Regions from separate parts of the Jeotgalicoccus huakuii genome, predicted to be linked through region 1. Evidence: predicted binding sites of a transcription regulator. Region 1 holds the regulator's gene; the other holds the start of a gene.
What was found. Region 1 encodes CtsR, which represses protease genes until heat stress. Its sites were predicted from a motif close to ATGGTCAATAAAGGTCAAACA; they were not measured.
Positions count from the first base shown of each region.

Region 2: the regulator CtsR is predicted to act here: its motif matches at 9,518-9,538, upstream of V6E76_RS09050 (ATP-dependent Clp protease ATP-binding subunit).

Region 1 covers NZ_JAVIYN010000009.1:31,688-46,937, forward strand. Annotated here, with positions in the region: gene ftsH (ATP-dependent zinc metalloprotease FtsH) at 1-901, shown strand, start outside; gene hslO (Hsp33 family molecular chaperone HslO) at 1,057-1,929, shown strand; gene cysK (cysteine synthase A) at 2,000-2,935, shown strand; gene folP (dihydropteroate synthase) at 3,087-3,878, shown strand; gene folB (dihydroneopterin aldolase) at 3,878-4,243, shown strand; gene folK (2-amino-4-hydroxy-6-hydroxymethyldihydropteridine diphosphokinase) at 4,243-4,710, shown strand; gene lysS (lysine--tRNA ligase) at 4,733-6,220, shown strand; tRNA gene V6E76_RS06120 (tRNA-Gly) at 6,353-6,427, shown strand; tRNA gene V6E76_RS06125 (tRNA-Ile) at 6,460-6,533, shown strand; gene V6E76_RS06130 (MurT ligase domain-containing protein) at 6,592-7,914, opposite strand; gene V6E76_RS06135 (ZIP family metal transporter) at 8,033-8,842, shown strand; gene V6E76_RS06140 (nucleoside transporter C-terminal domain-containing protein) at 8,890-10,101, opposite strand; gene V6E76_RS06145 (CtsR family transcriptional regulator) at 10,316-10,783, shown strand; gene V6E76_RS06150 (UvrB/UvrC motif-containing protein) at 10,788-11,303, shown strand; gene V6E76_RS06155 (protein arginine kinase) at 11,293-12,309, shown strand; gene V6E76_RS06160 (ATP-dependent Clp protease ATP-binding subunit) at 12,310-14,754, shown strand; gene radA (DNA repair protein RadA) at 14,988-15,250, shown strand, end outside.
Region 2 covers NZ_JAVIYN010000016.1:31,425-46,674, forward strand. Annotated here, with positions in the region: gene V6E76_RS09010 (MsnO8 family LLM class oxidoreductase) at 1-239, shown strand, start outside; gene V6E76_RS09015 (LLM class flavin-dependent oxidoreductase) at 236-1,546, shown strand; gene V6E76_RS09020 (response regulator transcription factor) at 1,872-2,537, shown strand; gene V6E76_RS09025 (sensor histidine kinase) at 2,527-3,525, shown strand; gene V6E76_RS09030 (LysM peptidoglycan-binding domain-containing protein) at 4,001-4,939, opposite strand; gene V6E76_RS09035 (DeoR/GlpR family DNA-binding transcription regulator) at 5,217-5,966, opposite strand; gene V6E76_RS09040 (hypothetical protein) at 6,022-6,432, opposite strand; gene ybaK (Cys-tRNA(Pro) deacylase) at 6,556-7,011, shown strand; gene V6E76_RS09050 (ATP-dependent Clp protease ATP-binding subunit) at 7,258-9,381, opposite strand; gene V6E76_RS09055 (GntR family transcriptional regulator) at 9,667-10,035, shown strand; gene V6E76_RS09060 (ABC transporter ATP-binding protein) at 10,028-10,909, shown strand; gene V6E76_RS09065 (hypothetical protein) at 10,896-11,597, shown strand; gene V6E76_RS09070 (hypothetical protein) at 11,646-12,068, opposite strand; gene V6E76_RS09075 (VOC family protein) at 12,086-13,033, opposite strand; gene V6E76_RS09080 (DMT family transporter) at 13,044-13,979, opposite strand; gene V6E76_RS09085 (tRNA dihydrouridine synthase) at 14,062-15,024, opposite strand.

The DNA of each region.
Region 1 (15,250 bases):
CGCTGCTAGACAAAACAAGAAGTTAATTGATATGCGTGATGTCGATGAAGCGACTGACCGTGTGATTGCAGGTCCAGCTAAGAAGAGTCGTGTAATGAGTAAGAAAGAACGTAATATCGTTGCTTACCATGAGGCAGGACATACGATTATCGGTATGGTCTTAGACGATGCTGAGACAGTTCATAAGGTTACCATTGTCCCTCGCGGACAAGCTGGTGGTTATGCTGTAATGCTTCCTAAAGAGGATCGTTACTTTATGACGAAACCAGAATTAGAAGATAAGATTGTTGGATTACTTGGTGGTCGAGTATCCGAAGAAATTAACTTCGGTGAAGTATCAACAGGTGCTCACAATGACTTCCAAAGAACAACAAGTATCGCTAGAAGCATGGTGACTGAATACGGTATGAGTGAAAAACTCGGTCCAATTCAGTTCGGTGAATCAAACGGTCAAGTATTCCTTGGTAAAGATATGTCTAACGATTCGAATTACTCAGATAGTATCGCTTATGAAATCGACCAAGAAATGCAAAACATTGTGAAAACACAATATGAGCGTTGTCGTCAGATCCTTACAGAGCATAAAGAACAGCTTCAATTAATTGCTGAAACATTACTTGAAGTGGAAACACTCGACAGAGAACAAATCGAAGGACTTTTCTACAACGGTAAACTACCTGAAAGAAACTTTGATAATGAACCTGTTGAGGAAGATAAGGATTCAGACAAAGCAGGGGCATCTTATGATGAAATTAAAGAAAAGATGTCACATGATGAAAAAGACCTTGAGTCTGAAGAACAAGTTGAGGAAAGACCAGACATGGTTGAACCTGATGAGTCGACTGACCAAGAAAATCAATCTTCAAATGACTTAGAAGAAGACCGTAAGGATAACAGATAAGAAACTTTAAGCGCAGCGGATGATGCTGCGCTTATTTTTTCGTAGGAAATGATATTAAGCACGTAAATTGACTATCTTTGACGTTTTCTATATTATGCATGATAGTAAACTATGTTTATAAAATTTTGATGTGAAAATCGTTTGGAGGAACGACTATGACAGACCACTTAATAAGAGGTTTAGGATTAAATGATGAGGTAAGGATATTTGCTGTAGATACTACAGCTACTATAAACGAGGCAGTTCAGAGACATGTGGCTTACCCAACTGCAGCTGCAGCACTTGGTAGAGCGATGAGCGCTGGAGTAATGATGGGTGCTATGTTAAAAGGTGAAGACAAGAATACAATTACTATTGAGGGCGGTGGACCAATCGGTGCGATTGTAGTAGATAGTGATGCACACGGTCACGTCAGAGGTTATCTTGGCAATCCGCAAGTTCACTTTGATTTAAATGATCAAGGTAAGCTTGATGTGAGACGCGCAGTTGGTACAAATGGTTACCTTAGAGTAGCTAAAGATATTGGTTTAAAAGATAACTTTGTTGGATCTACTGAGATTGTTTCAGGAGAATTAGGAGAAGACTTCTCTTATTACTTCTATGCCAGTGAACAAGTTCCATCTATTGTTGCCTTAGGCGTGCTTGTAAACCCGGATAACACAATTCAAGCAGCAGGTGGCTTCATAATCCAAGTGTTACCTTCAGCAAGTGAGGAAACGATTAACTGGCTTAATGAACGTGCCAAAGAAATGACGCCGGTTTCTAAACTACTCGCTAAAGGCATGACACCGAACCAAATTATTGATGAAGCAATCGGTGAGGAAAATTGGAGACAACTGAGTGAGATGCCAGTTAGTTTTGAATGTAACTGTTCTAAAGAGCGCTTTATTAATGCAATCAGTGCCTTAGACCCTAAAGAAATTATGTCTATGATTCAAGAAGATGGCGGTGCTGAAGCAGATTGTCATTTCTGCCGTAATAAAGAATGGATTACAAAAGAAGAACTTCAAGCACTCATCACACACTAATTAATTGAAAAATGGTAGGGATAATGTTATATTATTCATAGTCAGAAACTAGGAATAGGAGTGTTTGATTGTGAGTAATGTATATAACAATATTTTAGAAACAATTGGAAATACGCCTTTAGTGAAATTAAATAAGTTAACAGATGAAAACAGTGCAGATGTCTATGTAAAAGTTGAATTTATGAATCCAGGTAGTTCAGTTAAAGACCGTATCGCCTTAGCGATGATTGAAGCTGCAGAAGAAGCAGGTAAACTTAATGAAAATACGATTATTGTTGAACCAACAAGCGGTAACACGGGTATTGGTCTAGCAATGGTAGCAGCTGCAAAAGGTTACAAATCCGTTCTAGTCATGCCGGATACGATGAGTAAGGAACGTCGTAATCTATTACGCGCATATGGTGCAGAACTTGTCCTAACACCAGGTGCTGACGGTATGAAAGGTGCAATTAAAAAAGCTAGAGAACTTGCTGAGAAAGACGGATATTTCATGCCACAACAGTTCGAAAACCCAGCTAACCCAGAAATCCACGAGAGAACGACTGGTAAGGAGTTAGTAGAACAAGCGAATAGTGCTGGCTTGTCTATAGATGCTTTCATCTCTGGTATTGGTACAGGTGGTACAATCACCGGTGCTGGTAAAGTGTTGAAGGAAAACTTTAAAGATGTACAAGTGATTGCTGTAGAACCAACAGATTCAGCAATTCTAAGTGGTAAAGAACCAGGACCGCATAAGATTCAAGGGATTGGTGCAGGCTTTGTACCAACGACATTAGATACAGATATTTATGATGAAATCATTACGATCGAAAATGAAGAAGCAATGGATACTGCGCGTAAGTTAGGTAGAGAAGAAGGTATCCTTGGTGGAATTTCTTCTGGTGCTGCTGTCTTAGCAGGACTTCAGACAGCCAAAAAACTAGGCAAAGGTAAAAATGTGGTCGTTGTACTACCATCGAACGGTGAGAGATATTTATCTACACCACTATTTAACTTTGAAGCTTAAGTCAATAATCTTAATCCAAACTAAAGAGCTTAGAGATCTATATGAACATAGATTTCTAAGCTTTTTTGTATGAGATTTTTTAATCAGGCACGTACTTTTAAACATGTTATAATATGACTATTCAACAAATGTATAAATAGAGGTTGGTATGATGGAAAAATTGAAGATAATGGGTATTTTAAACACAACACCAGACTCTTTTAGCGATGGTGGAAAATATGACTCTGTAGAGAAAGCCGTAGAGCGTGCCAAGGAAATGGTTGAGGAGGGCGTCGATATTATAGACGTTGGTGGCTACTCTACACGACCTGGTGGCTATAGTGAGATTACAGTGGAAACAGAGATAGAGCGGGTTGTCCCTGTCGTACAGGCGATTCGAGCAGCAGGTATAAAGACAGACATCTCTGTAGATACATTTCGCTCAGAAGTTGCAAGGGCAGCCTTAGAAAAGGGTGCAACGATGATTAATGATCAATGGCGAGGTCTTTATGATGAAAAAATCTTAGATGTTGTTGCTGAATTCGATGCTGAAATATTCCTTATGCACAACAACGATCACGCTCAATATGAAGATGTGGTTAGTGAGATGATTGATGAGTTAAAATTCTCAGCTGATAAAGCCCTTGAAGCTGGCGTTAAGAAAGAAAAAATTTGGCTGGATCCAGGCATCGGTTTTGTAAAGTCTAGAGATGAAGAAATCGAGGTCATGCGTAACTTGGATGAACTCGTTAAAGTGGGTTATCCTGTTTTACTCGGGACAAGCCGTAAACGTATGGTAAAAGAACTGATTGGTCATGATACAGATGCTGACGAACGGGACGCAGCAACCCTCGCAACAACGATTTTAGGCATTGATGCAGGTGTCGATGCTGTGAGAGTGCACAACGTAAAAATGAATAGGCAGGGTGCAGATGTCTATATGAAGTTAAAAGGTGAACTATAATGGATAAAATTCATATCAACGGTATTAAAACTTATGCTTATCATGGTGCAATAAAAGAAGAACGTGTGCTTGGTCAGTACTTTATTACTGACTTAGTAATTAGCTTAGATTTATCTCAAGCAGCTTTGACGGATGATTTGAATGAAACGGTACATTACGGTGAAGTATACGAACTTGTTGAAAATATTGTTAAAGGTGATTCAGTGAGTTTAATTGAGCATTTAGCAGGGAAAATCAATGCCCAGCTATTTGACCGATATGCTAAAATAGTAGAGGTAGAAACTACGATTACTAAACCTAATCCACCGATAGATGGTAACTATGACAGTGTGGGTATTACCTTAAAAGGAAAGCGGGAAAGATAATGGCTATAGCGTATCTCGGACTCGGTAGTAATATCGGGGACAGAGAAGAGAGTTTAAGACAAGCCCTAAAAAAAATATCTGAAGTTCCTGGGATTACCGTTACTAAAATATCTTCAAGATATGAAACTAAACCATATGGTAAGACAGATCAGCCAGATTTTATAAATATGGCTGTAGAATTGGAGACAAATTTAACACCTTTGGATTTGCTTGAAGTCGTACTTGGCATTGAACATGAACTTGGTCGTGTACGTAAGGAAACATGGGGTCCAAGGTCGATTGATATTGATGTACTCTTATACGAAGATTTGGAGCTGGATTTAACAGATTTGAAGGTACCTCATCCGGAAATGCACCTCCGTTCTTTTGTGATTGATCCGATGAGTGAGATTGCACCAAAAAGAGAACATCCAACTTTGAAAATGACAATCGAAGAAATTAAAAACAAATTAGATAACGAACAATAATGACTTTTAGGAGTGGAATATAGTGTCTGAAGAACTAAATGATCAGCTGGCTGTACGCCGCGAGAAAATGCAACAATTAAGAGAACAGGGATTAGATCCATTTGGTAAACGTTTTGACCGTTTACATTATACTAATGAACTCGTTGAAGAGTGGGACCAGTTCTCAAAAGAAGAATTAGCAGAAAGAGAAGATGAGTCAGTAACAGCGATTGCTGGACGTATCATGACTAAGCGTGGTAAAGGTAAGGCTGGATTTGCACATATCCAAGATATCAACGGTCAGATTCAAATTTACGTTAGAAAAGATCAAATTGGTGATGAAGCGTTTGAGGTATGGAACCAGGCAGATTTAGGTGATTTTGTTGGTGTTAAAGGACCGATGTTCAAAACGAATACAGGCGAATTATCGATTAAACCAACAGAGTTTACATTACTTACAAAAGCCCTTCGTCCACTTCCCGATAAATATCACGGTCTAAAAGATGTTGAAGAGCGTTATCGTAAACGTTACTTAGATTTAATTACAAGTAAAGAGTCTAGAGAAACATTTATTAAAAGAAGTAAGATTATACAAGAAATGCGTAACTACTTAAATGAGAATGACTTCTTAGAAGTAGAAACACCAATGATGCACTCAATCGCGGGCGGTGCGCAGGCACGTCCGTTCATTACGCATCACAATGCTTTAGACACAGATTTATATATGCGTATTGCCTTGGAGCTACATTTAAAACGCCTCGTAATCGGAGGTATTGAGAAAGTCTATGAAATTGGTCGCGTGTTTAGAAATGAAGGGGTATCTACAAGACACAACCCTGAGTTCACAATGATGGAACTATATGAAGCTTATGCTGATTACAGAGACATTATGACTTTAACAGAAGAGATGATTGCTTATATTGCTGAGAAAGTGAATGGGACGACTAAAGTTGTGTATGATGGTGAAGAGATTGACTTAGCACCAGAGTGGAAACGCGTGCACATGGTAGATATCGTTAATGAATATACAGGGGTTAACTTCTATGATATTAATTCATTAGATGAAGCAAGAGAAGCAGCTAAGGCACACAATGTAGAAATTGGTGACAACATGCAGTATGGTCACATTCTAAATGAATTCTTTGAACAAAAAGTAGAAGAAGAATTAGTGCAACCGACCTTTGTATACGGCCATCCTGTAGAGATTTCACCGTTAGCTAAGAAAAATGATGAGGATCCTAGATTCACTGATAGATTTGAGTTATTTATCGTTAGACGTGAACATGCCAATGCGTTTACAGAATTAAATGATCCTATTGATCAGCGTGAGCGCTTTGAAGCACAAGTTGCTGAACGTGATCAAGGTAATGATGAAGCGCATGAAATGGATGAAGACTACCTAGAGGCAATGGAATACGGTTTACCACCAACAGGTGGACTGGGTATCGGTATTGATAGATTAGTAATGTTACTGACAGACTCAGCTTCAATCCGTGACGTTCTATTGTTCCCTTCAATGAGAGAAAGATAAGAAAAATCGTACTTATTCTTTAAGGATAAGTACGATTTTTGTAATTATTAATTTTGTGTAAAAATTGGTTGACAATTTAGCTAGTTATCGCTAAAATAATTAATAGTTTGATTTTACTGCTATACATATTGTGCGGAAGTAGTTCAGTGATAGAACATCACCTTGCCAAGGTGGGGGTCGCGGGTTTGAATCCCGTCTTCCGCTCCATTTTATTTTTTTTTTTGCTTTTTCCCATATAAGGGCCTATAGCTCAGCTGGTTAGAGCGCACGCCTGATAAGCGTGAGGTCGGTGGTTCGAGTCCACTTAGGCCCACTAATATAAAAGGTCACTGATGAGTTTTCATCAGTGACCTTTTTGTTTAGAGTGAACTTTATTTAATGTGACCTTTTTCTATTAATGCTTTACGAATCTCAAGCATAGCAGTATAGGTGGCGATCATGTGGATTTTTGTCGTCGGTGCTTTTTCAATAGCTTCTACAACATTTTCTAGTGTGCCAGCACTATCAACTATTGAGGAATCGAATCCAGCAGTGAGCAAGCGATCTGTCATCTTATCGACTGCGATACCACCAGTAATTATTTGTTTGATGTCTAAGTCAGTTAGGGATTCAAAGTTAGTATCAGCTAACCATGATAGGTCGACACCGTCTGCTGGTCGGTTGTTCAAGAGTGATACAAAAGTAAATGGATCTTTTTCAAGTTTAATAAGATTCAATACCTGGTCTAACCCTACTGGGTTTTTAACAACATTAAGGACAATTTTCTTATCGTATGCGACGATGACTTCTTGGCGACCGAAAACACGTTCATTGACATTAAATGCATCGACAATATCTTCTTTTGGAACATCAAAATGACGACCGACCGAGTAGGCTGCTAGGGCATTGTATATGTTGTATATTCCCGCATTATGCAGAGTGTATGTGTGATGGTCGATCGTAAATGTGGAATGCGTAACATCTAATTCTTTGACTGAAGTGACTCTATGGTCTAATTCAGGGCGTTTATAGCCACAAGAAGAACATGAATAGTCTCCAAGGTTTGCATAAGTATAAATTGTATACTCTAAATCATGCCCACAGTTCGGGCAGGCTGTATCTGCTTTTGATTGGTCCCCTGTATCAACATCTGTGTCAAACCCAAAGAATTTTCTGTTGTTAGGTAGTGCGACAGAATTAAGTAACGGTAAATCACCATTCGCTATAACAGTAGCATCTGGGGTACTTTTTGCAGCATCTGTTAGCAACTCATATATTTTTTCTATTGAACCGTAACGATCGAGCTGGTCTGCAAATATGTTAGTATGTAGAAATACTTTAGGTTGTAATTCTTCTACAACATTTTTTAAAGATCCTTCGTCAACTTCTAAGACAGCGATCGCATCTTTTGTCACTCGCGGTGCATTCAGGAAGGCACCAACGATGCCTTGCTTCATGTTAGACCCTGCCTTATTAGTAATTACATGGTTATACTTCTTCGATAAAACACTTGTCGTTAGTGTCGTTGTTAAGGTTTTACCGTTCGTCCCAGTTACAACGACAACATCGTAAGACTCTGCTAAGTTTTTTAGCAGGTTTTTGTCGATTGATAAGGCAACTTTACCTGGTAAGCTGCTGCCTCCATTTGTATATCTCGTTAGGAAATAACTTAATGTTTTTCCGACGTTCTTGGCAATAGTGGATTTAATCGTCATTCGTAGCGCTCCTTTAAGTTCCTTATGAGAAACTATTATATCATTCAGTTTTAATAGGTACTATATTTTTTTAGAAAGCGTTATAATTATTATTAAGAAAATTCTAAGGAGAATGAATATGTTAGATTATCTAATGACCTTGGAACCCTGGCAACAGGCACTTATAGCAACCTTGTTCACATGGACAATGACGGGGCTCGGTGCAGCAGTTGTCTTTTTAACTAAAGGTGTTAGTGAAAACTTTTTAAATATCACACTTGGCTTTGCAGGCGGTATTATGGTAGCCGCAAGTTTTTGGTCACTTTTATCACCTGCGATTGATGCGAGTGCAGATAATCCAATAGGAGAATGGTTCCCTGCTTTAGTCGGCTTTTTAGGCGGTGCCTTATTTATTTACTCCTTCGATAAAATTATCCCTCACCGTCATAGAGGAGAACACACTGCTGAAGGGCTTACAGTTGCTAGCTCCAGAAGAAGTACCTTACTAGTAACATCCTTAACACTTCACAATATTCCTGAAGGACTCTCTATCGGTATTCTCTTCGGTGCAGCAGGGTTGAGTCAAGATCCAGTCATGATTGCCAGTGCACTTACCTTAGCAGTAGGGATTGGTCTACAAAATATCCCAGAAGGTACTGCAGTTTCCATGCCGTTAAGAGCAGACGGTGCATCTAAATTTCGAGCATTCTTTTGGGGCTGGATGTCAGCAATCGTTGAGCCGATGGCAGCACTTGTTGGTGTCTTGCTTGTGGCCTCAATGGAGCCAGTATTGCCGTATGCTTTAGCTGCAGGTGCAGGTGCAATGATATTTGTGGTGGTGGAGGAAGTCATTCCAAGCACACAAAAAAATGGTCATTCCGATGCAGCAGTCTTTGCATTCCTGATTGGATTTTCTGTGATGATGGTATTAGACGTAGCATTAGGATAACAAAAAAGCCTCTAGGGTCTTCCCTAGAGGCTTAAAATTTATAAATTTTAATAGAAGAATCCAATGATTACAGAGCTTAAGATAGATACAAGTGTCGCACCGTATACTAGTTTAAGACCAAATCTCGCAACTTTGTCTCCGCTCTCACCGTGAAGTCCTTTAACAGAACCAGCGATGATACCGATTGAACCAAAGTTAGCAAATGAGATTAAGAATACTGAAAGCATTGCTTGTGTCTTCTCAGAAAGTCCTTCTGCAACATTAATGAATTCAAGAATTGCAACAAATTCGTTTGTGATTAACTTAGTTGCCATTAATGAACCGGCAGTTTGTGCCTCAGCCCAAGGAATACCCATTAGGAAGGCAACTGGCATAAAGATGTAGCCCAAGATATCTTGGAATGAAAGGTTTGAACCAGGAATTAATAAGAAAATCTGGTTCAGTAAACCGATTAGAGCGATGAAACCAATTAACATCGCACCAACGACGAGTACGATTTTACCACCATCGATGATGTAATCACCAAGGACTTGGAAGAAAGATTTACCTTTTTCTGGATTAGTTGAGATTTCAATGTCGCCATCCTCGATAACTTCATCATATGGATTGATGATGTGTACGATGATGTAAACACTGAATAAGTTCAGTACAATCGCAATGATGACAAATTGAGGGTCTAACATTGTAAAGAATGCACCGACAATAGAAAGTGAAATTGAACTCATTGCTTGTGCAGCTAATGTATATAAACGACGTGTTGTAAGCTTAGGCAGCTGATTCTTAAGTGATACGAATACTTCTGACTGTCCAAGCATCATAGATGCCGCACCATTGTATGACTCGATGTATGGCATTCCAGTAATCTTAGTCAGTAAGAAACCTAAACCTTTAATGATGAAAGGTAAGATTCTAGTGTAAGAAAGAATACCGATAATCGCCGAGATGAAGATAATTGGAATAAGCACGTTGAATAGGAATACATCAACTGGTTCGCCTTCCGCGTTCGTCATCAAATCTCCAAACACAAATTGCGCACCTTCTCTTGCATATCCTAGTAAGTAGTCAAAACCGTTCGCTAAACCAAGGATAATCGTTTGTCCACCAGTAGTGCTAAGGAATAAGAACGTAGCGATAAACTGTAATGCAACTAATATTAATATGTTCTTCCAATGTTTGAACGCAAGTTTTTTGTTACTACTTGCAATCCAAGCAAGAAAGACGGTGAATAGTATACCAACTATTCCCATTACAATACTCATTGTGAAAGCCTCCAAAAATTATTATGTAAGAAATATTGAAAATGATTTCATTTGTAAATTATATACCAAATGATACATTTATGCGATACTAAATTATTATAATGCAAGCGGTTCCAAAAATAAACCCTTTTGGGTAAAAAATAAACATGTTATTTGCCAATTTTGACCACACCTTGTATACTTTAGTCAAAGTAGGTCAAGAGGGAGTGATGAAATGCGTAATATGTCGGATATTATTGAAAAATATTTAAAAGAAATGATTGAGAAATCCGGTAACGAAGTCGTTGAAATAAAACGTGCGCACATCGCTGAAAAATTTGATTGCGTACCGTCCCAGTTAAACTATGTTATCAAAACACGCTTTACAAATGAACATGGCTACGTCGTTGAAAGTAAACGTGGCGGTGGCGGCTATATAAGAATCACCAAAGTAGAAACACATTCTGAGACAGAATACTTAGCGCACTTACAAAATCTTATTGGAGATAACATATCTCAGTTGAATGCGGGACACCTTGTTCAATCAATGTATGAAAATGGTGTCATTACCTATAGAGAGGCACAAATCATCGATGCTGTAATGGAAAGAGAAGTTTTATCCATTGAGTTACCTTATAGAGATCGCTTAAGAGCGAAAATTTTACGCCGTGTAATCACGGCAATACTGTACGCTAAGGAGTGAATATATGAAGTGTGAGATATGTAATGAAAATGAAGCCACAGTCCATATTTCGGAAGACTTAGGTCTTGCTCAAAATGTACGGTATTTGTGTGAGCAGTGTGCTGAAAAATCGCTACACATGAATGACTATCAAGTGGATAATCCTTTTGACATCCACACATTACTGAAAATGTTAGCGGCTAATGCAGAGAAAAAAGAGGTGGAAGTTGAAGCGCCTGAATGTCCCTCATGTGGTTCAACATTAAGAAGTGTGGTCGACAATGGCTTGTTTGGTTGTAGTTATTGCTATGACTACTTCGGCGAATACGTACCTCAAATCGTTGAACGTGTGCAGCTGAACCAAAATAGACATCTTGGGAAGATTCCTCATCAAAAAGTAGATGCGCTGCGCCTCAAAAGAGATATAGAGTCCTTACAACAGAGACTAGACGACAAGGTAAAAACTCAAGCTTTCGAAGAAGCTGCGGTGATCAGAGACCAGATTCAGGCACTGAAGGATGGTGAATCGCATGGAGAATAATATTAGTAAGTGGCTCAGTAGAGCGGCAGTCACTGATATTGAACTTTCCTCACGTGTGAGGCTAGCACGGAATATTAATGGTGTACCTTTCACACATATGCTTGAAGATGATGAAGACATCACAGCGCTCGGTAAAATAGTAGAAAAAACTTTACCTAGTTTGACGCGTTTCTGCTTGTCTGAATTTACTGATGTAGGCCGTGCTTTGTTGGTCGAAAAGCATTTGATTAGCCCTAGATTTTCACAAAATGGAGAAAGTGTCTTTATCAATGAAGAGGAAGACATGTCGGTGATGATTGGTGAGGAAGATCACGTACGAATCCAAAGTCTAGGTGTAAATGAATCCCTTGAGTCGCTTTACGAGAAAGCGAGTGCTATAGATGATACATTAGAAGGTAAGATAGAGTATGCATTTGATGAACGATACGGCTATCTTACTGCTTGCCCAACTAATGTAGGGACAGGTATGAGAGCCTCTGTAATGCTGCATTTACCTGCCTTAACAGCCTTGAAAAGAATTCAACGTTTTCATAATAATTTAACACGCTTTGGTTTTACTTTACGAGGTATATACGGGGAAGGGTCTAAGCCCATTGGTTCTGTTTATCAGTTATCGAATCAAGTGACACTTGGTTTTAGTGAAACAGACATCATTGAAAATTTAACAGAGTTAAAAGAACGTATTATCGAAGAAGAACGTATCGCAAGAGAGCAATTAAAAACATTAGAAACCTGTGACGCTGTCAATCGTTCTTTTGGTATTCTACAATATGCCTATAAATTACCTTTAAAAGAAGCGGCAATGCATTTGAGTAATGTGAAGCTAGGGATTGACTTAGGCTATATCGATTTTGACCGCTTTAACTTTCAAGCGTGGTTCCAACAAATCCAACCGGCTTTTATTAGCCAAAGACTGAATGAATATGAATATGACACTAGTCGACCAAACAATCAGCACGAACGATTACGGGCGACACTGACACGCGAACTATTAGGAGGGAAATAGATGCTATTTGGAAAACTGACAGAGCGAGCACAAAAAGTACTCGCATTTGCCCAAGAAGAAGCGATCACACTTAAAAACTCTAATATCGGTACTGAACACTTACTATTAGGTTTGGTAAAAGAAAAAGAAGGCATCGCCGCAAAAGTTTTAGCATCGTTTAATATCGATGAACAACGAGTTAATGAAGAAGTGCACAATTTAATAACAACGGGTACAGAAAAAGCATCATCGATTCACTATACACCGCGTGCTAAAAAAGTAATTGAGTTATCTATGGATGAAGCTCGTAAACTACACCACAATTTTGTAGGTACAGAACACTTACTATTAGGCCTTATTCGTGAGAGTGAGGGCGTGGCAGCGAGAGTATTGGCTAATCTTGATTTAAATATTACGAAGGCACGTGCTGCAGTGATTAAAATGCTTGGTAATCCAGAAGCTTTCCAGTCACATTCAAGTGTCCAAAAAGATACTAATACACCGACATTAGACTCTTTAGCACGTGACTTAACTCAAATGGCCAGAGAGAGTCAGTTAGATCCGGTGATTGGTCGTTCTAGCGAGATTACACGTGTTATAGAAGTGCTAAGTCGTAGAACTAAGAATAACCCCGTGTTAATTGGTGAACCTGGTGTTGGTAAAACAGCTGTGGCTGAAGGCCTAGCCCAAGCAGTGATTAACAGTGAAGTGCCTGAAAACTTAAAAGATAAACGCGTGATGTCTCTAGATATGGGGACTGTTGTTGCAGGTACTAAGTACCGTGGTGAATTTGAAGAGCGAATGAAGAAAGTAATGGATGAAATCCATAAGGCTGGTAACGTCGTACTATTTATCGATGAGTTACACACACTAATCGGTGCGGGGGGAGCTGAAGGTGCGATCGATGCATCTAACATTCTTAAACCAGCTCTTGCGCGTGGCGAACTACAGTGTATCGGTGCGACAACTTTAGATGAATTCCGAAAACACATTGAAAAAGATGCGGCATTAGAACGTCGTTTCCAGCCGGTAATGGTCGATGAGCCTAAGGCGGAAGACGCAGTGTTGATTCTAAAAGGCCTACGTGATCGTTATGAGGCGCACCACCGCATTAATATTACAGATGAAGCACTGGAAGCAGCAGTTCGTATGAGCAGCCGCTATATTCAAGACCGTTTCCTGCCTGATAAGGCAATTGACTTAATAGATGAAGCTTCATCTAAAGTTAGATTAAGAAGCTATTCTACACCGCCAGATCTTAAAGATTTAGAGACGCGTTTAGAAGCAGTGAAAAAGGAAAAAGATGCGGCGGTTCAAAGCCAAGAATTTGAAGCGGCAGCAAACTTTAGAGATCAACAAACAAAAATTGAAAATGAAGTTAAAGAATGTGAAGAAAACTGGAAGAAACAACAGGGTCAATCTTCACAATCAGTTACAGCGAGTGATATTGAGCTTGTAGTCGCTGGCATTACAGGTATTCCGTTATCTAAGATTGCTGAAGATGAGTCAGATAGATTGATGAATCTTGAATCCATTCTACACGAGCGTGTAATCGGACAGGATTCTGCAGTACAATCGATATCTAAGGCGGTAAGACGTGCGCGTGCAGGACTTAAAGATCCGAAGCGTCCAATCGGTAGTTTCATTTTCTTAGGCCCAACAGGTGTCGGTAAAACCGAACTTGCTAGAGCCTTAAGTGAAACAATGTTTGGTGAAGAAGATGCAATGATTCGAGTAGACATGAGTGAATACATGGAGAAACATTCAGTATCTCGTTTAGTTGGTTCGCCTCCAGGCTATGTTGGTTACGATGATGGGGGACAACTAACGGAAAGAGTAAGAAGGAAACCGTACTCACTCATACTCTTCGATGAAATTGAAAAAGCACACCCTGATGTGTTTAACTTGCTCTTACAAGTGTTAGATGATGGGCGTTTAACAGACTCTAACGGACGCGTGGTGGATTTCCGTAATACAATTATTGTTATGACATCAAATGTAGGTGCGAGAGAATTACAAGATCAGAGATTCGTAGGCTTTGGTGGCCCAGAGGCTGAAAGCTATGAAAATATTAGAAGTACAATGATGAAAGAATTGAAGAATACCTTTAGACCTGAATTCATTAACCGAATTGATGACATTATTGTCTTCCACAAACTTGAGAAAGAACATCTTAAGGAAATTGTTAGCTTGATGATTGATACCTTAAGAGCGAGATTAACTGACCAGAATATTCACATTGAGGTTACAGATCGAGCGACTGAGCGTATTGTTGAAGAAGGTTACGATCCGGAATATGGGGCGAGACCTTTATCTAGAAGTATTCAAAAGAATATAGAAGATACTCTAAGTGAATCATTACTATCAGGTGAAAGTTTCGAGAATAAACTTGTCACAGTGGATTATGTTGATGATACATTCAAAGTCACAACAGAAGACAAAGTTAACGAAACTGTTGAACAGTAATCCTGGATAGATTTTAATAAGCATCTCTGACTCATGATATATTCCCTCTTATGTAGACACTTAAAAAGTGAATACTTAAGAGGGATATTTTATAATTAGGAATATAATTTTACTTTTGTGAATTACTCAACAAAATTCTATAAAAGTCTTTAACTGTAAGGTTTTAGCCTTTTAAAACATCTAGATAAATAATACAATAGTAAAAGAAATACAATGGGGGAGTGTATACACGAATGGCAAAACCAAAAGTTTCTTTTGAGTGTATGGCATGTGGTTATGAAACGCCTAAATGGATGGGTAAATGTCCAAATTGCGGTGCCTGGAATCAGCTTGAAGAAAAAATTGTACATAAAGAAGCCGTTAGTGGTCGAGGGACGCTCGGTAAAAATAAAATAGATGAGCGTAGTAAAGCATCTAAATTAAGTACCATTGAAAAGAAGGTCACACCAAGAACAACCACGCGTTCAGGGGAATTCGATAGAGTGCTCGGTGGCGG
Region 2 (15,250 bases), on a different contig from region 1:
AAGTTAATGACTTTATTAAAAATACTGATGAAAAAGTAGAAGTTAATAAAAAGGAAGCAGATATGATTATTGGAAACAAAGAAGAAATACTAGAAGCTTTAAATAAATTGAGCCAGGATATAGAAATTGATGAGTTCATGTTCCATCTCCCAACTAGTCGTAGTGAAATTAGAGATTACACTATAGAAACGCTTGCTCCAAACCAGTTAAGACAAACAGAAAAGGCAGGGATAATATGAGTAAGAAAGTAAAATTTGGTGTAATGTTAAATGGCCCAGGAGGTCATATGAATGCTTGGCGCAGTGAAGATGTTCCAGCAGATGCAAGCATCAACTTCGATTACTTAAAATCTGTAACCCAAAAGGCTGAAGATGCTGCATTTTCCTTTATATTTGTAGCAGATGGTTTATATATAAATGAGAAATCCATTCCTCATTTCTTAAGCCGCTTTGAACCCCTAACATTACTAGCTGCTTTGGCACCAATTACTTCAAAAATCGGCCTAGTCGGTACAGTCTCAACTTCATACAGTGAGCCATATACAATCGCCAGACAACTGATGTCGATTGACCATATATCAGGCGGACGTGCGGGATGGAATGTTGTGACATCTCCATTAGAAGGCAGTGCCAACAACTTCAGTAAGGACAAGCATCCAGAGCACAGTTTACGTTATGATATTGCTGACGAACATTTAAGATCAGTTCAAGGGTTATGGGACTCATTTGAAGATGATGCCTTTACTCGTGACAAAGCGAGTGGACAGTATTTCGATAAAAATAAGATGCATGAATTAAATTTTGAAGGAGATTTCTTCAATATTGCAGGTCCTTTAAATATCGAACGTTCTCCTCAGGGGCAACCCATTATCTTCCAAGCTGGTGCGTCACCAAAAGGTTCCGCATTTGCAGCCCGCCACGCAGATGCGGTATTTACAAATGCGAGTACACTAGAACATGCCAAAGAGACTTATGAACAACTGAAACAAAAAGCTGTTGATAGTGGTAGAAATCCAGGGGACATTAAAGTTTTCCCTACCCTACAGCCTATCGTTGGTAAGGATCACGAAGAGGTTCGTGCACGTTATGAATACATTAAAAACCTAGTAACAATTGAAGAAGCCCTCACCTATTTAGGACGCTACTTCGACCACCACGACTTCAGTCAATACAATGTTGATGCCCCGTTCCCAGAACTAGGTGATGTCGGCAAAAACAGCTTTAGATCTACGACAGATGAAATTAAAAAGCGCGCTAAAGAAAATAATTTAACGCTTCGACAAGTTGCAATGGAAGAAACGACGAGAGAAAGTGCCTTTATGGGTACCTATGAAGAGATTGCCGATCAAATTATTGAGTGGATCGATCACGGTGCAGCAGACGGTTTCGTTTTAATCCCTCATGTCTTTGGTGAAATATTTGAAGACTTTATTAATAAGGTGATTCCAATCCTTGTAGAACGAGGCTACTATGATAATGAATACAGTGGTCAAACACTCCGCGATGAACTCGGTTTAAAATTCAAAGAGAATAGATATCAGCAGTAAACGCTCAAACTATGGCTACTTTTAAAGTGGTCATAGTTTTTTTCTCCTTATTCATAAATTTTTCAGAACTGGTTTATATACTCACAGTATAGAAATTTTGAAAGGAGAAAATATGATGGAAATTTTACTAATGATTATTGTTTACCTCATGATTATTTCATTTTTTATAACTGTGGGGTTATTAGTCTTGGAAATATTAATGAAGGGACCTAAAGAGAGAAAGTTTACTTATGTAAATATATTTGGAGTGGTGACTTTCATTAGTTTAATCGCCTTCCTCATTTTAGTAAACTTATATCTATAGCAACAGAAATGAGGTTTACAAATGAAAGATTTCAATATTTTAATCGTTGAAGATGATATCAGTTCTGCTAAAAATTTAAAGAAGATACTAGTCCAACAAGGGGCTAAAGTAAAATTGAATCACACTGGTGAACATGTCTTAGAACAACTCACAGATGTTCACCTTATTTTATTAGATATCATGTTGCCATATGACGATGGCCTATCGATTGCTGATTATATTCATCAGCATATCGATACGCCAATCATTTTTCTATCAGCAAGAAACGACATGGATAGTAAGATTACAGGTTTACGTGCTGGGGATGACTACATTACTAAACCCTTTCATCCGACCGAGTTGATTTCTAGGATTAACAATATCTTAGATCGCTTTTACGATAAAACACCGACAACTCTATTCAACTTGACTATAGATCCATACAAATTTGAAGTTTTTGACCAGGAAGATAATGAAATTCCTTTTACAAAAATTGAAAAACGGTTGTTCTTTTACTTATTTTCTAACATCGGTACAACATTAACAAAAGAACAGATACTACAATACGTTTGGCCAGATGGAGATATCTACGATAATTCCTTGAACGTTTATATTAAAAAGATTAGACAAAAAACTAATGATCACGACAACACGATTATTTCTACTATTCATGGAATAGGATATAGGATGAATGCTCATGAAAAATAAAAATCTAAGCTACAAATTTTATGTCGTCATGTCCTTATCAATAGCTGCCATCCCAGTGGTTTTTATCCTGTTGTCCTATGCAATGTTCTTCACTCACCTTGGCATTACCTCATTATTTAGTATCGATGGTCATTTTTCTGGTAGTATACTGACCACTTATTTTTATATTGTCTTTTTTGGCATTCTGTTTGGATTAATGTTTATTGCTGCTAGATACTTTAAGAAGATTATTAATCGTATAAATACAATGGAACAGACGGTCAGAAAAATTGCAGAAGACGATGCATTTCCTGAAAAGCTCGCAGTCATTGAAGAAAGTGAGGACGAGTTGAATAAGCTTGCTGCATCAATCAATACCATGATCGACAGACTAAGAGCAAAAGAAATCGAATTATCACAGATGGAAGATTTAAAACGCGAATATTTAAAACAATTATCTCATGATATTAACACACCATTAAATGCGCTAAATCTTGAATTATATTTGTATAGCCAAAATCATAATGTACCAAAAGAAGAGGTAGATGTACTCTATCAAAAAGTTGATTACATTAGTAAACTGGTGAATTCAATATCAAGTGAAGCATTATTTGATATCGATAACTATTATATTTTTAAAGAAGATATTTCTGTCCATAAGTCTTTAAAACAAACCATTAACAAGTGGTCATATTTACTGAACAAGAATAATATAGAATATACAATTGACGTGCAAAATAATCTGATATGGCAAGCCAATGAACTGTGGCTGGACCGATTATTTGAAAACATCATCTCTAATATTTTCAAACATTCAGCTACGAATCAAATTGAAATAACTATTGATGAAACCTTAATAATTAAAGACTACGGCGTTGGTTTTGAAATTGATAGAGATCATGAAACAACAGGTCTTTCAGTAATCAAAAATATTTGTCAGAAGCTTAATATTCAATTGGATATTGAGTCAACAAATGCGGGTACAGCTTATCGATTATCACAGAAGTAAATGTAGACGTTTAGTGCTAGGTAAATGGTATTCGTTTTGGATTCTAGTTGCAGGTTTGCCATTACATCAGATTCGTTTTTACTTCGAAGCGGAGCTACACCATTACGTCAGCTTCGTTTTTATTTCGAAGCGGAGCTACACCATTACGTCAGCTTCGTTTTTATTTCGAAGCGGAGCTACACCATCACGTCAGCTTCGTTTTATTTTCGAAGCGGAGCTACACCATCACGTCAGCTTCGTTTTATTTTCGAAGCGGAGCACCACCAGTACATCAGATTCGTTTTTATTTCGAAGCGGAGCACCACCATTACATCAGATTCGTTTTTATTTCGAAGCGGAGCACCACCATTACATCAGATTCGTTTTTATTTCGAAGCTCATCTAACAACATTTCGTCTCACCCAATCCCACTTAAACCAACAAAAAAGACTTGGATCTTAAAGGATCCAAGTCTTTTCTCATCATATTAATATTATTAGAATCTGTAGTAACCGTCAACGTGACCATGTACGTAAGATACTGCACGCTCACCAACACCTTCTGAAGGGTTAAGTGCATCTACCATTTGGCCATTACCAATGTAAACACCTACGTGTGAGTAGTTGTTAAAGAATACTAGGTCACCTGGTTGTGGGTTAGATACTTGTGTACCTGCTGCTTGCTGACCATAAGTTGTTCTAGGAATATCTTTACCGTTGAATGCTTTCATGAACTGTTGAGTGAATGCTGAGCAGTCTACTGCTGTTGCAGAGTTTCCTCCCCATACGTAGCTCTTACCTGCTGCTACTGAGTGAGCAACTGATGCTGCATTTCCACCTGATACTTCTGGTGCAGGTGCTGGTGCTGGTTCTGAAACTTCTTCAGTTTCTTCTACTTCTTCAACTTGAGCTTCAACTTCTTCTGCATCTTGAACTTCAGGAGTTTCTTCAACTTCCTCAACTTCTACTTCTTCAACAGCAGGTGCTGATGTTTCTTCTACAGCTGGAGCTTCTTCAGCTTCTTCTGATCCACCTGCAACGTTGATAGTTTTTCCAACGAAGATTAGGTCTGATGTAAGGTTGTTCCACTCTTGTAGTTCAGAAACTGATACGTCAAATTGGTTAGCGATTGAGAATAAAGTATCGCCTGCTTCAATTGTATATGTAGTCGCGTCTGAGCTTACTTCTTCAGTTGTTTCTTCAGCCGGTGCTGCTGCTGGAGCTTCTCCATCGATCTTAAGAACGTCACCAGGGAAGATGATGTCTGAAGTTAAGTTGTTTAATGATTTAACTTCCTCAACTGATTTACCAGCTTCACTAGATAAACTCCAAAGTGTATCTCCTGAATCTACCGTTACTTCTGATGCAGATATGTTAGCTGCAGCCACTGCTGATAATGCTGTAAGTGATGCTGCAGAAATAATAGTTTTTTTCATTGATAAAGCCTCCGTAATTTGGATGTATTTTTTAAATTCGCGTCACGTGCGATTTCCATGAGTCCTACTATAGCACATGATATTGCTAATTTGTCCTTTGTAACCAACTTGTAATTAAAGTGAAAAATCGCAGAACATTCACATTCTCAAAAATATGTTTTTCCGTCCTAAAATAATATATAAAAATAGCTAGAAGCCTTGTATATCAAGGTTCTAGCTATTAAGTGTGTATTTTTGCTTCTGAAGCATGTAAGATAACGTAATTTGACTGTAATAATTAAATTACCGTTGTATGTTGCTTTAAAAGTTCTATGGTCTCTTCATCAAGAGAATCTTCAGTAATAATTCCTGAAAATTCTCTGAGGTTACATACCTTTGAGAAATCTGTACTTCCAAACTTACTAGAGTCAACAACCAAATAAGATACCTGGCCGCACTTCATCATCAAGCGCTTCACGGTTGCTTTTTCAATAGTTGGCGCATAAACACCTTCATCAACATCCATTGCCTGAGTGCCTACAAAAGAAATATTAACTTTGATAGATCTCAAAATATCAATGGTTTGCACACCATACATTGAGCCAATATTCCTCTGCACTTTGCCACCTAAAATTATCACTTCGTGTTGGCTATCGATGAGCTCTGCCGCTGCTTTAATATCGTTCGTCACAATTCTCACTTGAAAATTTTGTTTTTTGAGTAACTTACAAATTTCTAAAGTGGTCGTACCCGCGTCTAGTAGGACCGTATCATCCGGGTGTATAAAGTCCAGTGCCTTTCTAGCAATTACGCGTTTATCTTTAATATTAACGAGTTGCTTTTTAACAAAAGGCACTTCATTCAAAAATGAGTCCTTCAGTAATATTGAATTCGATGTCCGTATAATTTGTTCATTTTCCTCAAGTTCCTTTAAGTCTCGACGCACCGTCATCTCAGATACTGAAAGTTCCACAGCTAATTCTTCTATTGTTACTTCACGACTCTCAGAAACTTTATTTAAAATGTAACGTTTTCTTTTCTCTTTCATATTCATCCCCTTAGACATTTTACCAAGAAAAATTGACGCTCCTCTATGAAGTGTCCTATTTCTTCAATGTCACTTTGTGTGCTTTTAGCCAAACTTCAATCTCTTTCATTCGGTCTGTGTCGCCCGCTTTTTTTGCTGCTTGATATTCTGCTAACTTATCCGTTACCTCATTTTGCTCACCTTTTGAAACTTGTTTCTTTCTGTCCTGCTCTATATCTTCTTCATATATGCGCTCGACTTGGAAGGTTAAAAACAAAGCAACAAGTCCAAAAATTACAGCAAGACCAATTGGTGAAACATTGGTGATATTGTTTAAGGTATTTGTCTTTATAACATTTTCCGATAAAAACTGAGCAACTTCCGGGGTCACAAAACCAATAGCCATACCAATCATTACCTTGATCGGATCAAAATGATATTTCTTTTTTATAGGTGTTCTTTCGTCTTCTTGGGATTTTAGAAACATAGGCATCTCCTTGTTAAATCTTCAAACCTATTATACTAGAAAAGATATGATATGCTAAGCGCTAAGATAACAATACGGAGGTATGACATCTTGAAGAAAAAGAAAGTTCAAAAGACGAATGCCATGCGACAGTTAGATAAAGAGAAAATCCCTTATTTAATTCACGAATATGCTTGGTCAGAGGACCATAAAGATACTGATCGTTCAGTCGACACACTTGAAGTGTCAGAACAAATAATATTTAAGACGCTTGTCGCAGTTGGTAATATCACAGGGCCAATTGTTGCTTGTATTCCAGCCAAAAAAGAATTGGATTTAAAGGCACTTGCAAGGGAAAGTGGTAATAAGAAAGTAGACATGTTGCATATGAAGGACTTGGAGAAAACGACCGGTTATATTAGAGGCGGTTGCTCACCTATCGGTATGAAGAAACACTTTCCTACCTTTATTGCTATTGAAGCTAAGTCACTTGATAAGATGGTTGTGTCTGCTGGTAAAAGAGGAATGCAGGTCGAAGTGACACCTGATGATTTACTGAGCATTACTAATGGATCACTTGTAGATATAACTGATAAGTGATTTGATTACTAAGTAAAAATAGAACAACAAAAAAAAGATACTGGGACAAAAAACTGAATATATAGGGAAATAATAAATTATACTAAAAAAGCCGGACGTTAGACTTCTAGGGGAATAGCATTCTGCGTGAGACTACAGGCTCACGCGATGCCTTAAGAATTGCTAACGTCCGGCTTATTTATGAAGAGGATGGTTTTTGTCCCAACCCCTTTTCAATATTTAAAATTTCAGTAGTCCTATAATAACCTAAGCTTTAGATACGACAATTTCACCATTTTTAATGTGAGCTCTGACTTGTTCTAAATCATCAGATTCTAATATTAAATCAGTAAGTTGGTCTTCAATTCTATCTTGAATCACTCTTCTCAATGGTCTTGCACCAAAGCGTTTGTCGTAACCGAGGCTCACTAATTTTTTCTTAGCGTCTTCAGTAACAGTGATGCTAATATCATTTTCCTTAAGTGTCTCTGATAACTCATTAAGCATTAAATCAGTAATTTCCATCAGATTTTCTTCAGACAATTCATTGAAGTTAATAATTGCATCAAATCTGTTTAAGAATTCAGGTTTAAAGTAATCACTTAAGTTCTCAAGTGTCGTTACTGACTCATGTTGACTCGCATTAAATCCAACACTAGCGTTATTGTCTCCTGTACCAGCGTTACTTGTCATGATAATCACTGTTTCTTTGAAGCTAACAGTACGACCATGAGAATCAGTAAGCTGACCATCCTCCATAATTTGAAGGAACATATTTTGTACATCAGGGTGTGCCTTTTCAATCTCATCTAAAAGAATAATTGTATAAGGATTGTGACGTACTTTTTCTGTTAATTGTCCTGCTTCTTCGTGACCAACGTAACCTGGAGGTGAACCGATAATTTTAGAGACAGCATGTTTTTCCATGTACTCAGACATATCTAATCTAATCATAGAGTCTCTTGTACCAAAAATTTCCTCAGCTAATGCTTTGGTTAATTCAGTTTTACCGACACCTGTTGGGCCAACGAATAGGAAGGAACCTATTGGACGATATTTAGATTTTAGTCCTGCACGGCTTCTTCTGACCGCTTTCGCTACCTTATCTACTGCCTGTTCTTGCCCAATCACTTTAGCACTAAGATTTTCACTTAGAAGTCTCATCTGATTTTGTTCTTCTGCTTGTATTTTTGTTACAGGAATACCTGTTTTCTCTTCAACAATTAATTGAATATCTGTGACATCAACATCTAAAGTCTTTTGTTCATCCTCTGCTGCATCCAATTGTTTTTGTAGTTGTAATTCTTGATATTTTAAGTGTGCTGCAGTTTCATAGTCTTCTTGTTCAGCAGCTTCATCTTTCTCTTTCGCAATTTTGTCTAATTTTTGTTTAATAGAGTCCGTATCATTTTCAGCATTTGAAAGGTTAAGTCTTGCACCGACTTCATCCATTAAGTCAATTGCCTTATCTGGTAAGAAACGATCTTGAATATATCTATGAGATAGGTTAACAAAAGCCTCAATTACGTCATCAGAGTAATTGACCTCATGGAATTTTTCATAGCGATCTTTAATACCTTTAAGAATTAATACAGACTCTTCTAAACTTGGTTCTTTAACAATGATCGGTTGTAGACGACGCTCAAGCGCTGCATCTTTTTCAATTTGACGATATTCTTTTAGCGTTGTTGCACCGATGATTTGTAGTTCACCTCTAGCAAGTGCTGGTTTTAGAATGTTACCAGCATCCATTTGTGAACTTTCTGCAGACCCTGCTCCAACGATTTGGTGAATTTCATCTATAAATAAGATGACTTCTTTTCGTTCTTTTAATTCAGATATTAATTGCTTCATACGTTCTTCAAACTGTCCACGCATAGAAGTGTTCGCGACTAGTGAAGCAACATCTAAAACGTAAATTTCTTTGTCCATCAATTTCGTAGGAACGTTGCCCTCAACAATTTTAAGTGCTAAGCCTTCAGCAATGGCAGTTTTACCAACACCAGGTTCACCAATGAGTACTGGGTTGTTTTTATTTCTTCTATTAAGTGTTTCAATGACACGCTTAACTTCTTTGTCACGACCAATTACAGGATCAATTTTCCCAGATCTCGCCTCGTCGGAAATATTATTACCTAATTGATCTAAAAGTCCGTCTCTATTGCTTTCTTCTCTTGTTCTAGTGCTCGTTGCACTGTTTCCTTGTCCGTTAAAGTATTTATTGTTATTCATTGCATTATTTTGACCTTTAAAGAAATCGTTAGAGTTCATCATTTGTCCTTGGATTTCTTGGAAACAGCTGTCACATAAATGAACCTGCATTTTTTGGTTATTAAAATTCATTGCAAGGTTAACATTTGCTTCGTTAATACCACAATTTTGACATTTCATGTGTGTTTCCTCCTTTTAAAAGTTTTTCAATCATAGTTCGTTTTGACTTTGACTATATTTGACTATGTTTATAGTATAAAGCCTGATATCAGTGACTTCAAATTATGTGCTTATCAAATTTATAATCATACCGAGAAGTTTGACTATCTTTGACTTATAATTTTATTATACATTGACCTTGTTTGACTTTCAAGTTTTTTATACTTTTTCTTTACAAAATCTATCTTCGTATGTATAGTTGATTACACAACTAATCAACCACTCATCAAAAGGAGGTCTTCATGTGTGAAAGCAGTACTAGATGACTCAAAACCTATATTCCAACAAATACACGAAATGATAGAGGACGACATAATTGAAGGTGAACTCCAAGAAGGTGACCAAATCCCCTCAACGACGGAGATTTCGAAATTCTATCAAGTTAACCGTGCAACTGCACAGAAAGGTCTCAGTGTCCTTGTTGAAGAAGGATATGCTTATAAACAACGTGGTCTCGGTATATTCGTCTCTAAAGATGCCCGGTCTAAATTATTAGAGAAGAGAAAAAATGAATTTAGAAAGCAATATATTAAACCTATGTTAGAAGAATCTAAACGCTTAGATATGGGGCTTGATGAAGTGATTAAGTTTTTAAAGGAGGATAATAATGATTAATTTAGACAATGTCGCATTTGCTTATGACAACAAATATATTTTAAAAGATATCAATCTTATAGAAAATAATCCGGTCATTATTGGTTTATGGGGAAGGAATGGTTCTGGTAAAACAACCCTTATGAAACTATTGTCAGGTTTAGAACACCCGACTTCTGGCACGGTCCATGTCGATGGTGAAATACCTTACAATAATATTGAAGCGATGAACCATGTTGCATTTATGCAAGAAGACCACCCTTATAGTGACTTGTGGAATGTTAATGACGCCTTAAATTACGCATCAAATTTTAATGATAAGTGGGATCAAGCTTTAGCTGATCAATTAATAGAAATTTTTCAACTTCCAAGAAAGAAAAAAATTCGTAAATTTTCTAAAGGTATGAAGACGATGTTAACTATCGCAATCGGACTCGCGAGTAAAGCACCCGTAACAATTTTCGATGAGCCATCAAACGGTTTAGATGCGCATATGAGAAAGCAATTCTACGATATCCTACTCGATTCATTTGAAGAAGATCCAAGGGTGATTCTCTTATCAACACACCATATTGAAGAAGTTGAACCACTGTGTGAAAAAATTGCAATTATAGATAACAATACGCTTCTAACCTATCAGGATACGGAATCACTTAAGACACGTGGTGTTCACTTAAGCGGTACAAGTGATGCTGTGAATGCTATTGCAGAACAGTACACAATTTTAGAAGAACGAAAGCTCGGCAAACAGCTCAACGTTATGATTGATGCACCGTATACAGAAGCATTAAAGCAAGAAGCTTTTTCTCACGGTGTTTCTATAGAAAAAGCTCCCTTCCAAGATTATCTAGTCAATTTAACTAAAAAGGAGGCAAAATTACATGCACACGCTTAATGGTCCTTTTAAAATCGTCGCAAAAGAAACTGGCATAACATTTTATATTAATATTTTTGTTACAGTCGCCATTTTTGCTCTCTTTATTTTTTTAAGCTCGTTATCATCTGGCGCTAATAGTGTTGGCGCACTTTTCGGTCCCTTTTATATAGTGTTTCTGACACTGCCATTTATATTCTTTAAAGCGTATCGATTCATACTCGGCTTAGGCGGAACTAGAACTCAGTTTATGTTATCAGCTTACCTATCAAGCATTTTATTTATAATAGCTGCATCAGTCGTACTGACTTTATTACACTTTATAGGGACAAATTTATTCGAGGATTCTTATTCTGTGTTTCACATGGCAGACATTTTAACTGACGCAAATATATTTATGTACTTTTGGATAGATTTCCTATGGCTATTCATTCTATTTGGTATCGGAATGTTTGCACAAGTTATCAATTTTAATATGGGAACAATGCGAACATTGATACTGCTTGGCCTAGTTATACTCGCTTCAATTTCAATCTACTTCTATATTGATTTTGGACCACTGTTTGAATTCATCATGACAGACTACACATTATTCATTCATATACTTGCAGGCGGATCACTAATCCTACTCGTCCTGTCATACTTCATGATGAGAAATGCGCCATTAGAACGTGGAGATCGTAAAATCGTTAAACCTTCAATTAAATAGTAAGATAAAATCCGTACATGTGGTCACGATCACATGTACGGATTTCTTTTATCGTAATTCTATTGTTAATATAAGCGATTTACCACTGACCTCACTAGTCATTTTTACTTGTTCTTCATCTGAAGTATCGATGACCGCTTCACCGGATAGATGGTTTTCATCTCTAAAGAAAAACTTCACTTTGTCGATACTAAAGAAATCGTGCTCTAGCATAGCGACCATACTATTAAGATGATCAAATTCTGAGTAATTCTCATATTCTAGTAGCTCTTTATTTCTTTCCTTAGTGAATTCTTCTAGTGATGCTCTATTAATGTGCATTTTCAATACTGACTCTGAAATTTCTAAGTCATCAAAATGTTTACGATCAATCGACAGTCTTTTTTCTCCCAGACCGACAATGTCATCAATATACGTAATTGTATGAATGCTTACATCTTCTAATTTTGAAGTATCTAATAGTTGTGTCATTTGAAATTCCTCACATGTTATTCAATAAATGATAGTTTGATTAAATCTTCTTCTATTTGTGTTCTTTTCTCTTCTAGGAATGGCGGCAAGTCTAAGTGATTACCTAGTGATTGATTTGCTTCATCATCTGTCATTCCAGGCCCATCTAAAGTTGCAATTTCAAACATGATGCCGTTTGATTCTCTGAAATACATACTCTTAAAAAAGTGTCTGTCAATGACACCAGTTGAGCGAAAGCCCCTCTTAGTTACCATCTCATGCCAGTACTTTAGTTCATCATCATTTTGAACGTTAATTGCTAGATGATGTACACTACCACGCCCAGGTTTTTCTCTTAGTCCATCTTTGTAAACAGTTAAAATTTCACCTTCATGATTACCATTTTTCGGCCTATAAAGGCGTTGGTTGTCACCACCTGCTACCTTTTCATAATCGAACAGTGCAATCAGTGTTTTTTCAAGCTTATCCAATCGTTTTGCCGTCAACTCAACAGTACCCATACTAATAATTTGATGTGCTACAGGGACTGCTGAGTCTGCCCAAGGAAGATAGTTCCCGTCGACTTGGTCTGCCACTTGAAGCACTAAATGTAAGCCATCTGGATCTACAAACGGTAAGCCTCTTTTACCAGCGTACTGTTTGATATCACCGTACTCTACCCCATATTCGTCAAAACGTTGTTGCCAGTAATTTAAAGCTGCTTCGTCTTTAACCAATAAGCCAATTCTAGTTATCGCATTGGTGCCTTTATGTGTCTGTCCGATATTAGGCATTTCAAAAAAGGTAAGTTCAGTACCTGGTGTGCCCTTCTTGTCGCCAAAAAATATATGATACATAGACGGATCATCTTGATTGACTGTTACTTTTAAACGTCTTAAACCGAGTACTTCATTATAAAATCGATTATTCTCTTCTGCATCTTTTGTCATCATTGAAATATGGTGATGCCCGAGTACTGAATTCATATAAATCCTCCTAGAATAAGTTGATTAAAACTACACCGACCAGCATAACGATTAAACCAAGCACTTGGATTGGAGCTGTTGGTGTTTTAACTGAACGGAACAATCCAAATTGTTGCACGAGTATACTGCCTGTAATTTGTCCAAATAGAACGAGTACGACAGTTGGACCAGTACCGATGATACCGACTAGTAAAATATTAATCGATACGTAGCAGGCACCAAATACACCACCTAACCAAACCCATATAGGTGCTTTCTCGGTAAATGGACGACTCACGGGCTTCAGGTTTTTATCGATAAAAATTACTAGCAGAAACAGAATAATTGTTCCTACTAAAAATGATAGGAATGCACCTGTTAACGGTGAATTTACTGCAACCCCGAGCTGGCCATTGACTGCCGCTTGAACAGCGAGCATGGCACCGCCAAATAAGCCAACCGCGCGCCACGGATTCTTATTAATATTGCTATTTGTATCTTTCGTTAATTTACGATTCATTAAGGTATCTCTCAGGACGACCGCAAATACCACGCCGACCAGTATAAAAATTACGCCAACAAATCGATTTAAACTGAATGGTAATATCGTAGACTCAAACCAACCAAAATGGTCAATCAACATGCTTGTAATAATCATTCCAATAATCGGCATCACTGCAGTTTCTATACTGCCGATCTTAGGGAAGATGATAATATTCCCTGTTAATGCAATCACACCACAAAGTCCGCCAAGCCATATCCACCAAGGGTGATTTGTTATAATCTCAAACGTAGGAAATAATGGTAAGCCCTGTGAGAGTACAACCAAAGCTAAGAGAATGGTTCCGACTAAAAATGACAACATAGAAGCTATGTAAGGAGAGAAAACGTAATTTCTCAGTTGTGAATTGACAGCGGACTGAAAGGACATTCCACTACCTATTACAATGCCTAATATTCCAATCATGTTCTCATCTCCTGTATTTTCCTTTATGGTATCACGATTTCAAAAAGAAATCCCTTTTGGAAACCAAAAGGGACAAATCGTCTTACTTATTATTTTGAAACTCATCTAGTAGCGCACGTACCTCATCTGTAGTTTCTGTACTCATCAGTTGATTTCTAAGTTCCCCTGCACCACGTATACCTTTAACGTAAATTTTAAAGAAACGACGGAGCGGCTTAAATAGTCTCGGCTCATCTTCTGAATACTTATCAAAAAGATCTAAGTGCAATCTTAATAGATCGAGCAGTTCTTCAGGGCTATGCTCTTTTGGCTCAACTTCAAAAGCGAATGGGTTTTGGAAAATACCTCGACCAATCATAACACCATCCACACCATACTTACTAACGAGTTCAAGCCCTGTCTTTCTATCTGGTATATCACCATTAATTGTAAGTAGTGTATTCGGCGCAACTTCATCACGAAGCGCTTTGATTTCACCAATTAATTCCCAGTGGGCATCTACTTTGCTCATTTCACGTCTCGTTCTTAAATGAATGGATAAGTTTGCAATATCTTGCTCTAGAACATGCCTTAACCAATCTCTCCACTCATCAATATCTGTATAACCAAGACGGGTTTTGACGCTGACTGGAATACCTCCAGCCTTAGCTTCTTGAATAATTTCAGCTGCGACTTCTGGTCTTAATATCAATCCAGAACCACGACCTTTTGTCGCTACATTCGGTACTGGACATCCCATATTAATATCGACACCTTTAAAGCCCATTTCAGCCATGCCGATACTCATTTCTCTAAAATGTTCAGGCTTATCGCCCCAAATATGTGCAACAATTGGTTGCTCATCTTCCGTAAAAGTCAATCTGCCTCTTACACTGTGTATGCCTTCAGGATGGCAAAAACTTTCCGTATTCGTAAACTCTGTAAAATAAACATCAGGTGCACTCGCTTTTGCAACGACGTGTCTAAAGACAACATCAGTGACATCTTCCATTGGTGCAAGCACAAAAAATGGACGCGGTAGCGTCTGCCAAAAATTTTCTTTCATATATGTCTGACCTTCTTATCTTTAAAATATCTCGTATAATCCATGATGAATATTACCACATAATACCTAATTAGACAAAGCAATGAAAACACCTGCAGATCGATATCTGCAGGTGTGATTTTGAGCCTACACTCCACCCAGTGATAAGAACACTGTAAATAGTAGAAGTGCTACGAGCACTATGGTTAAGAATAATAAATACCACTTATTCATACTTAGTCTCCTT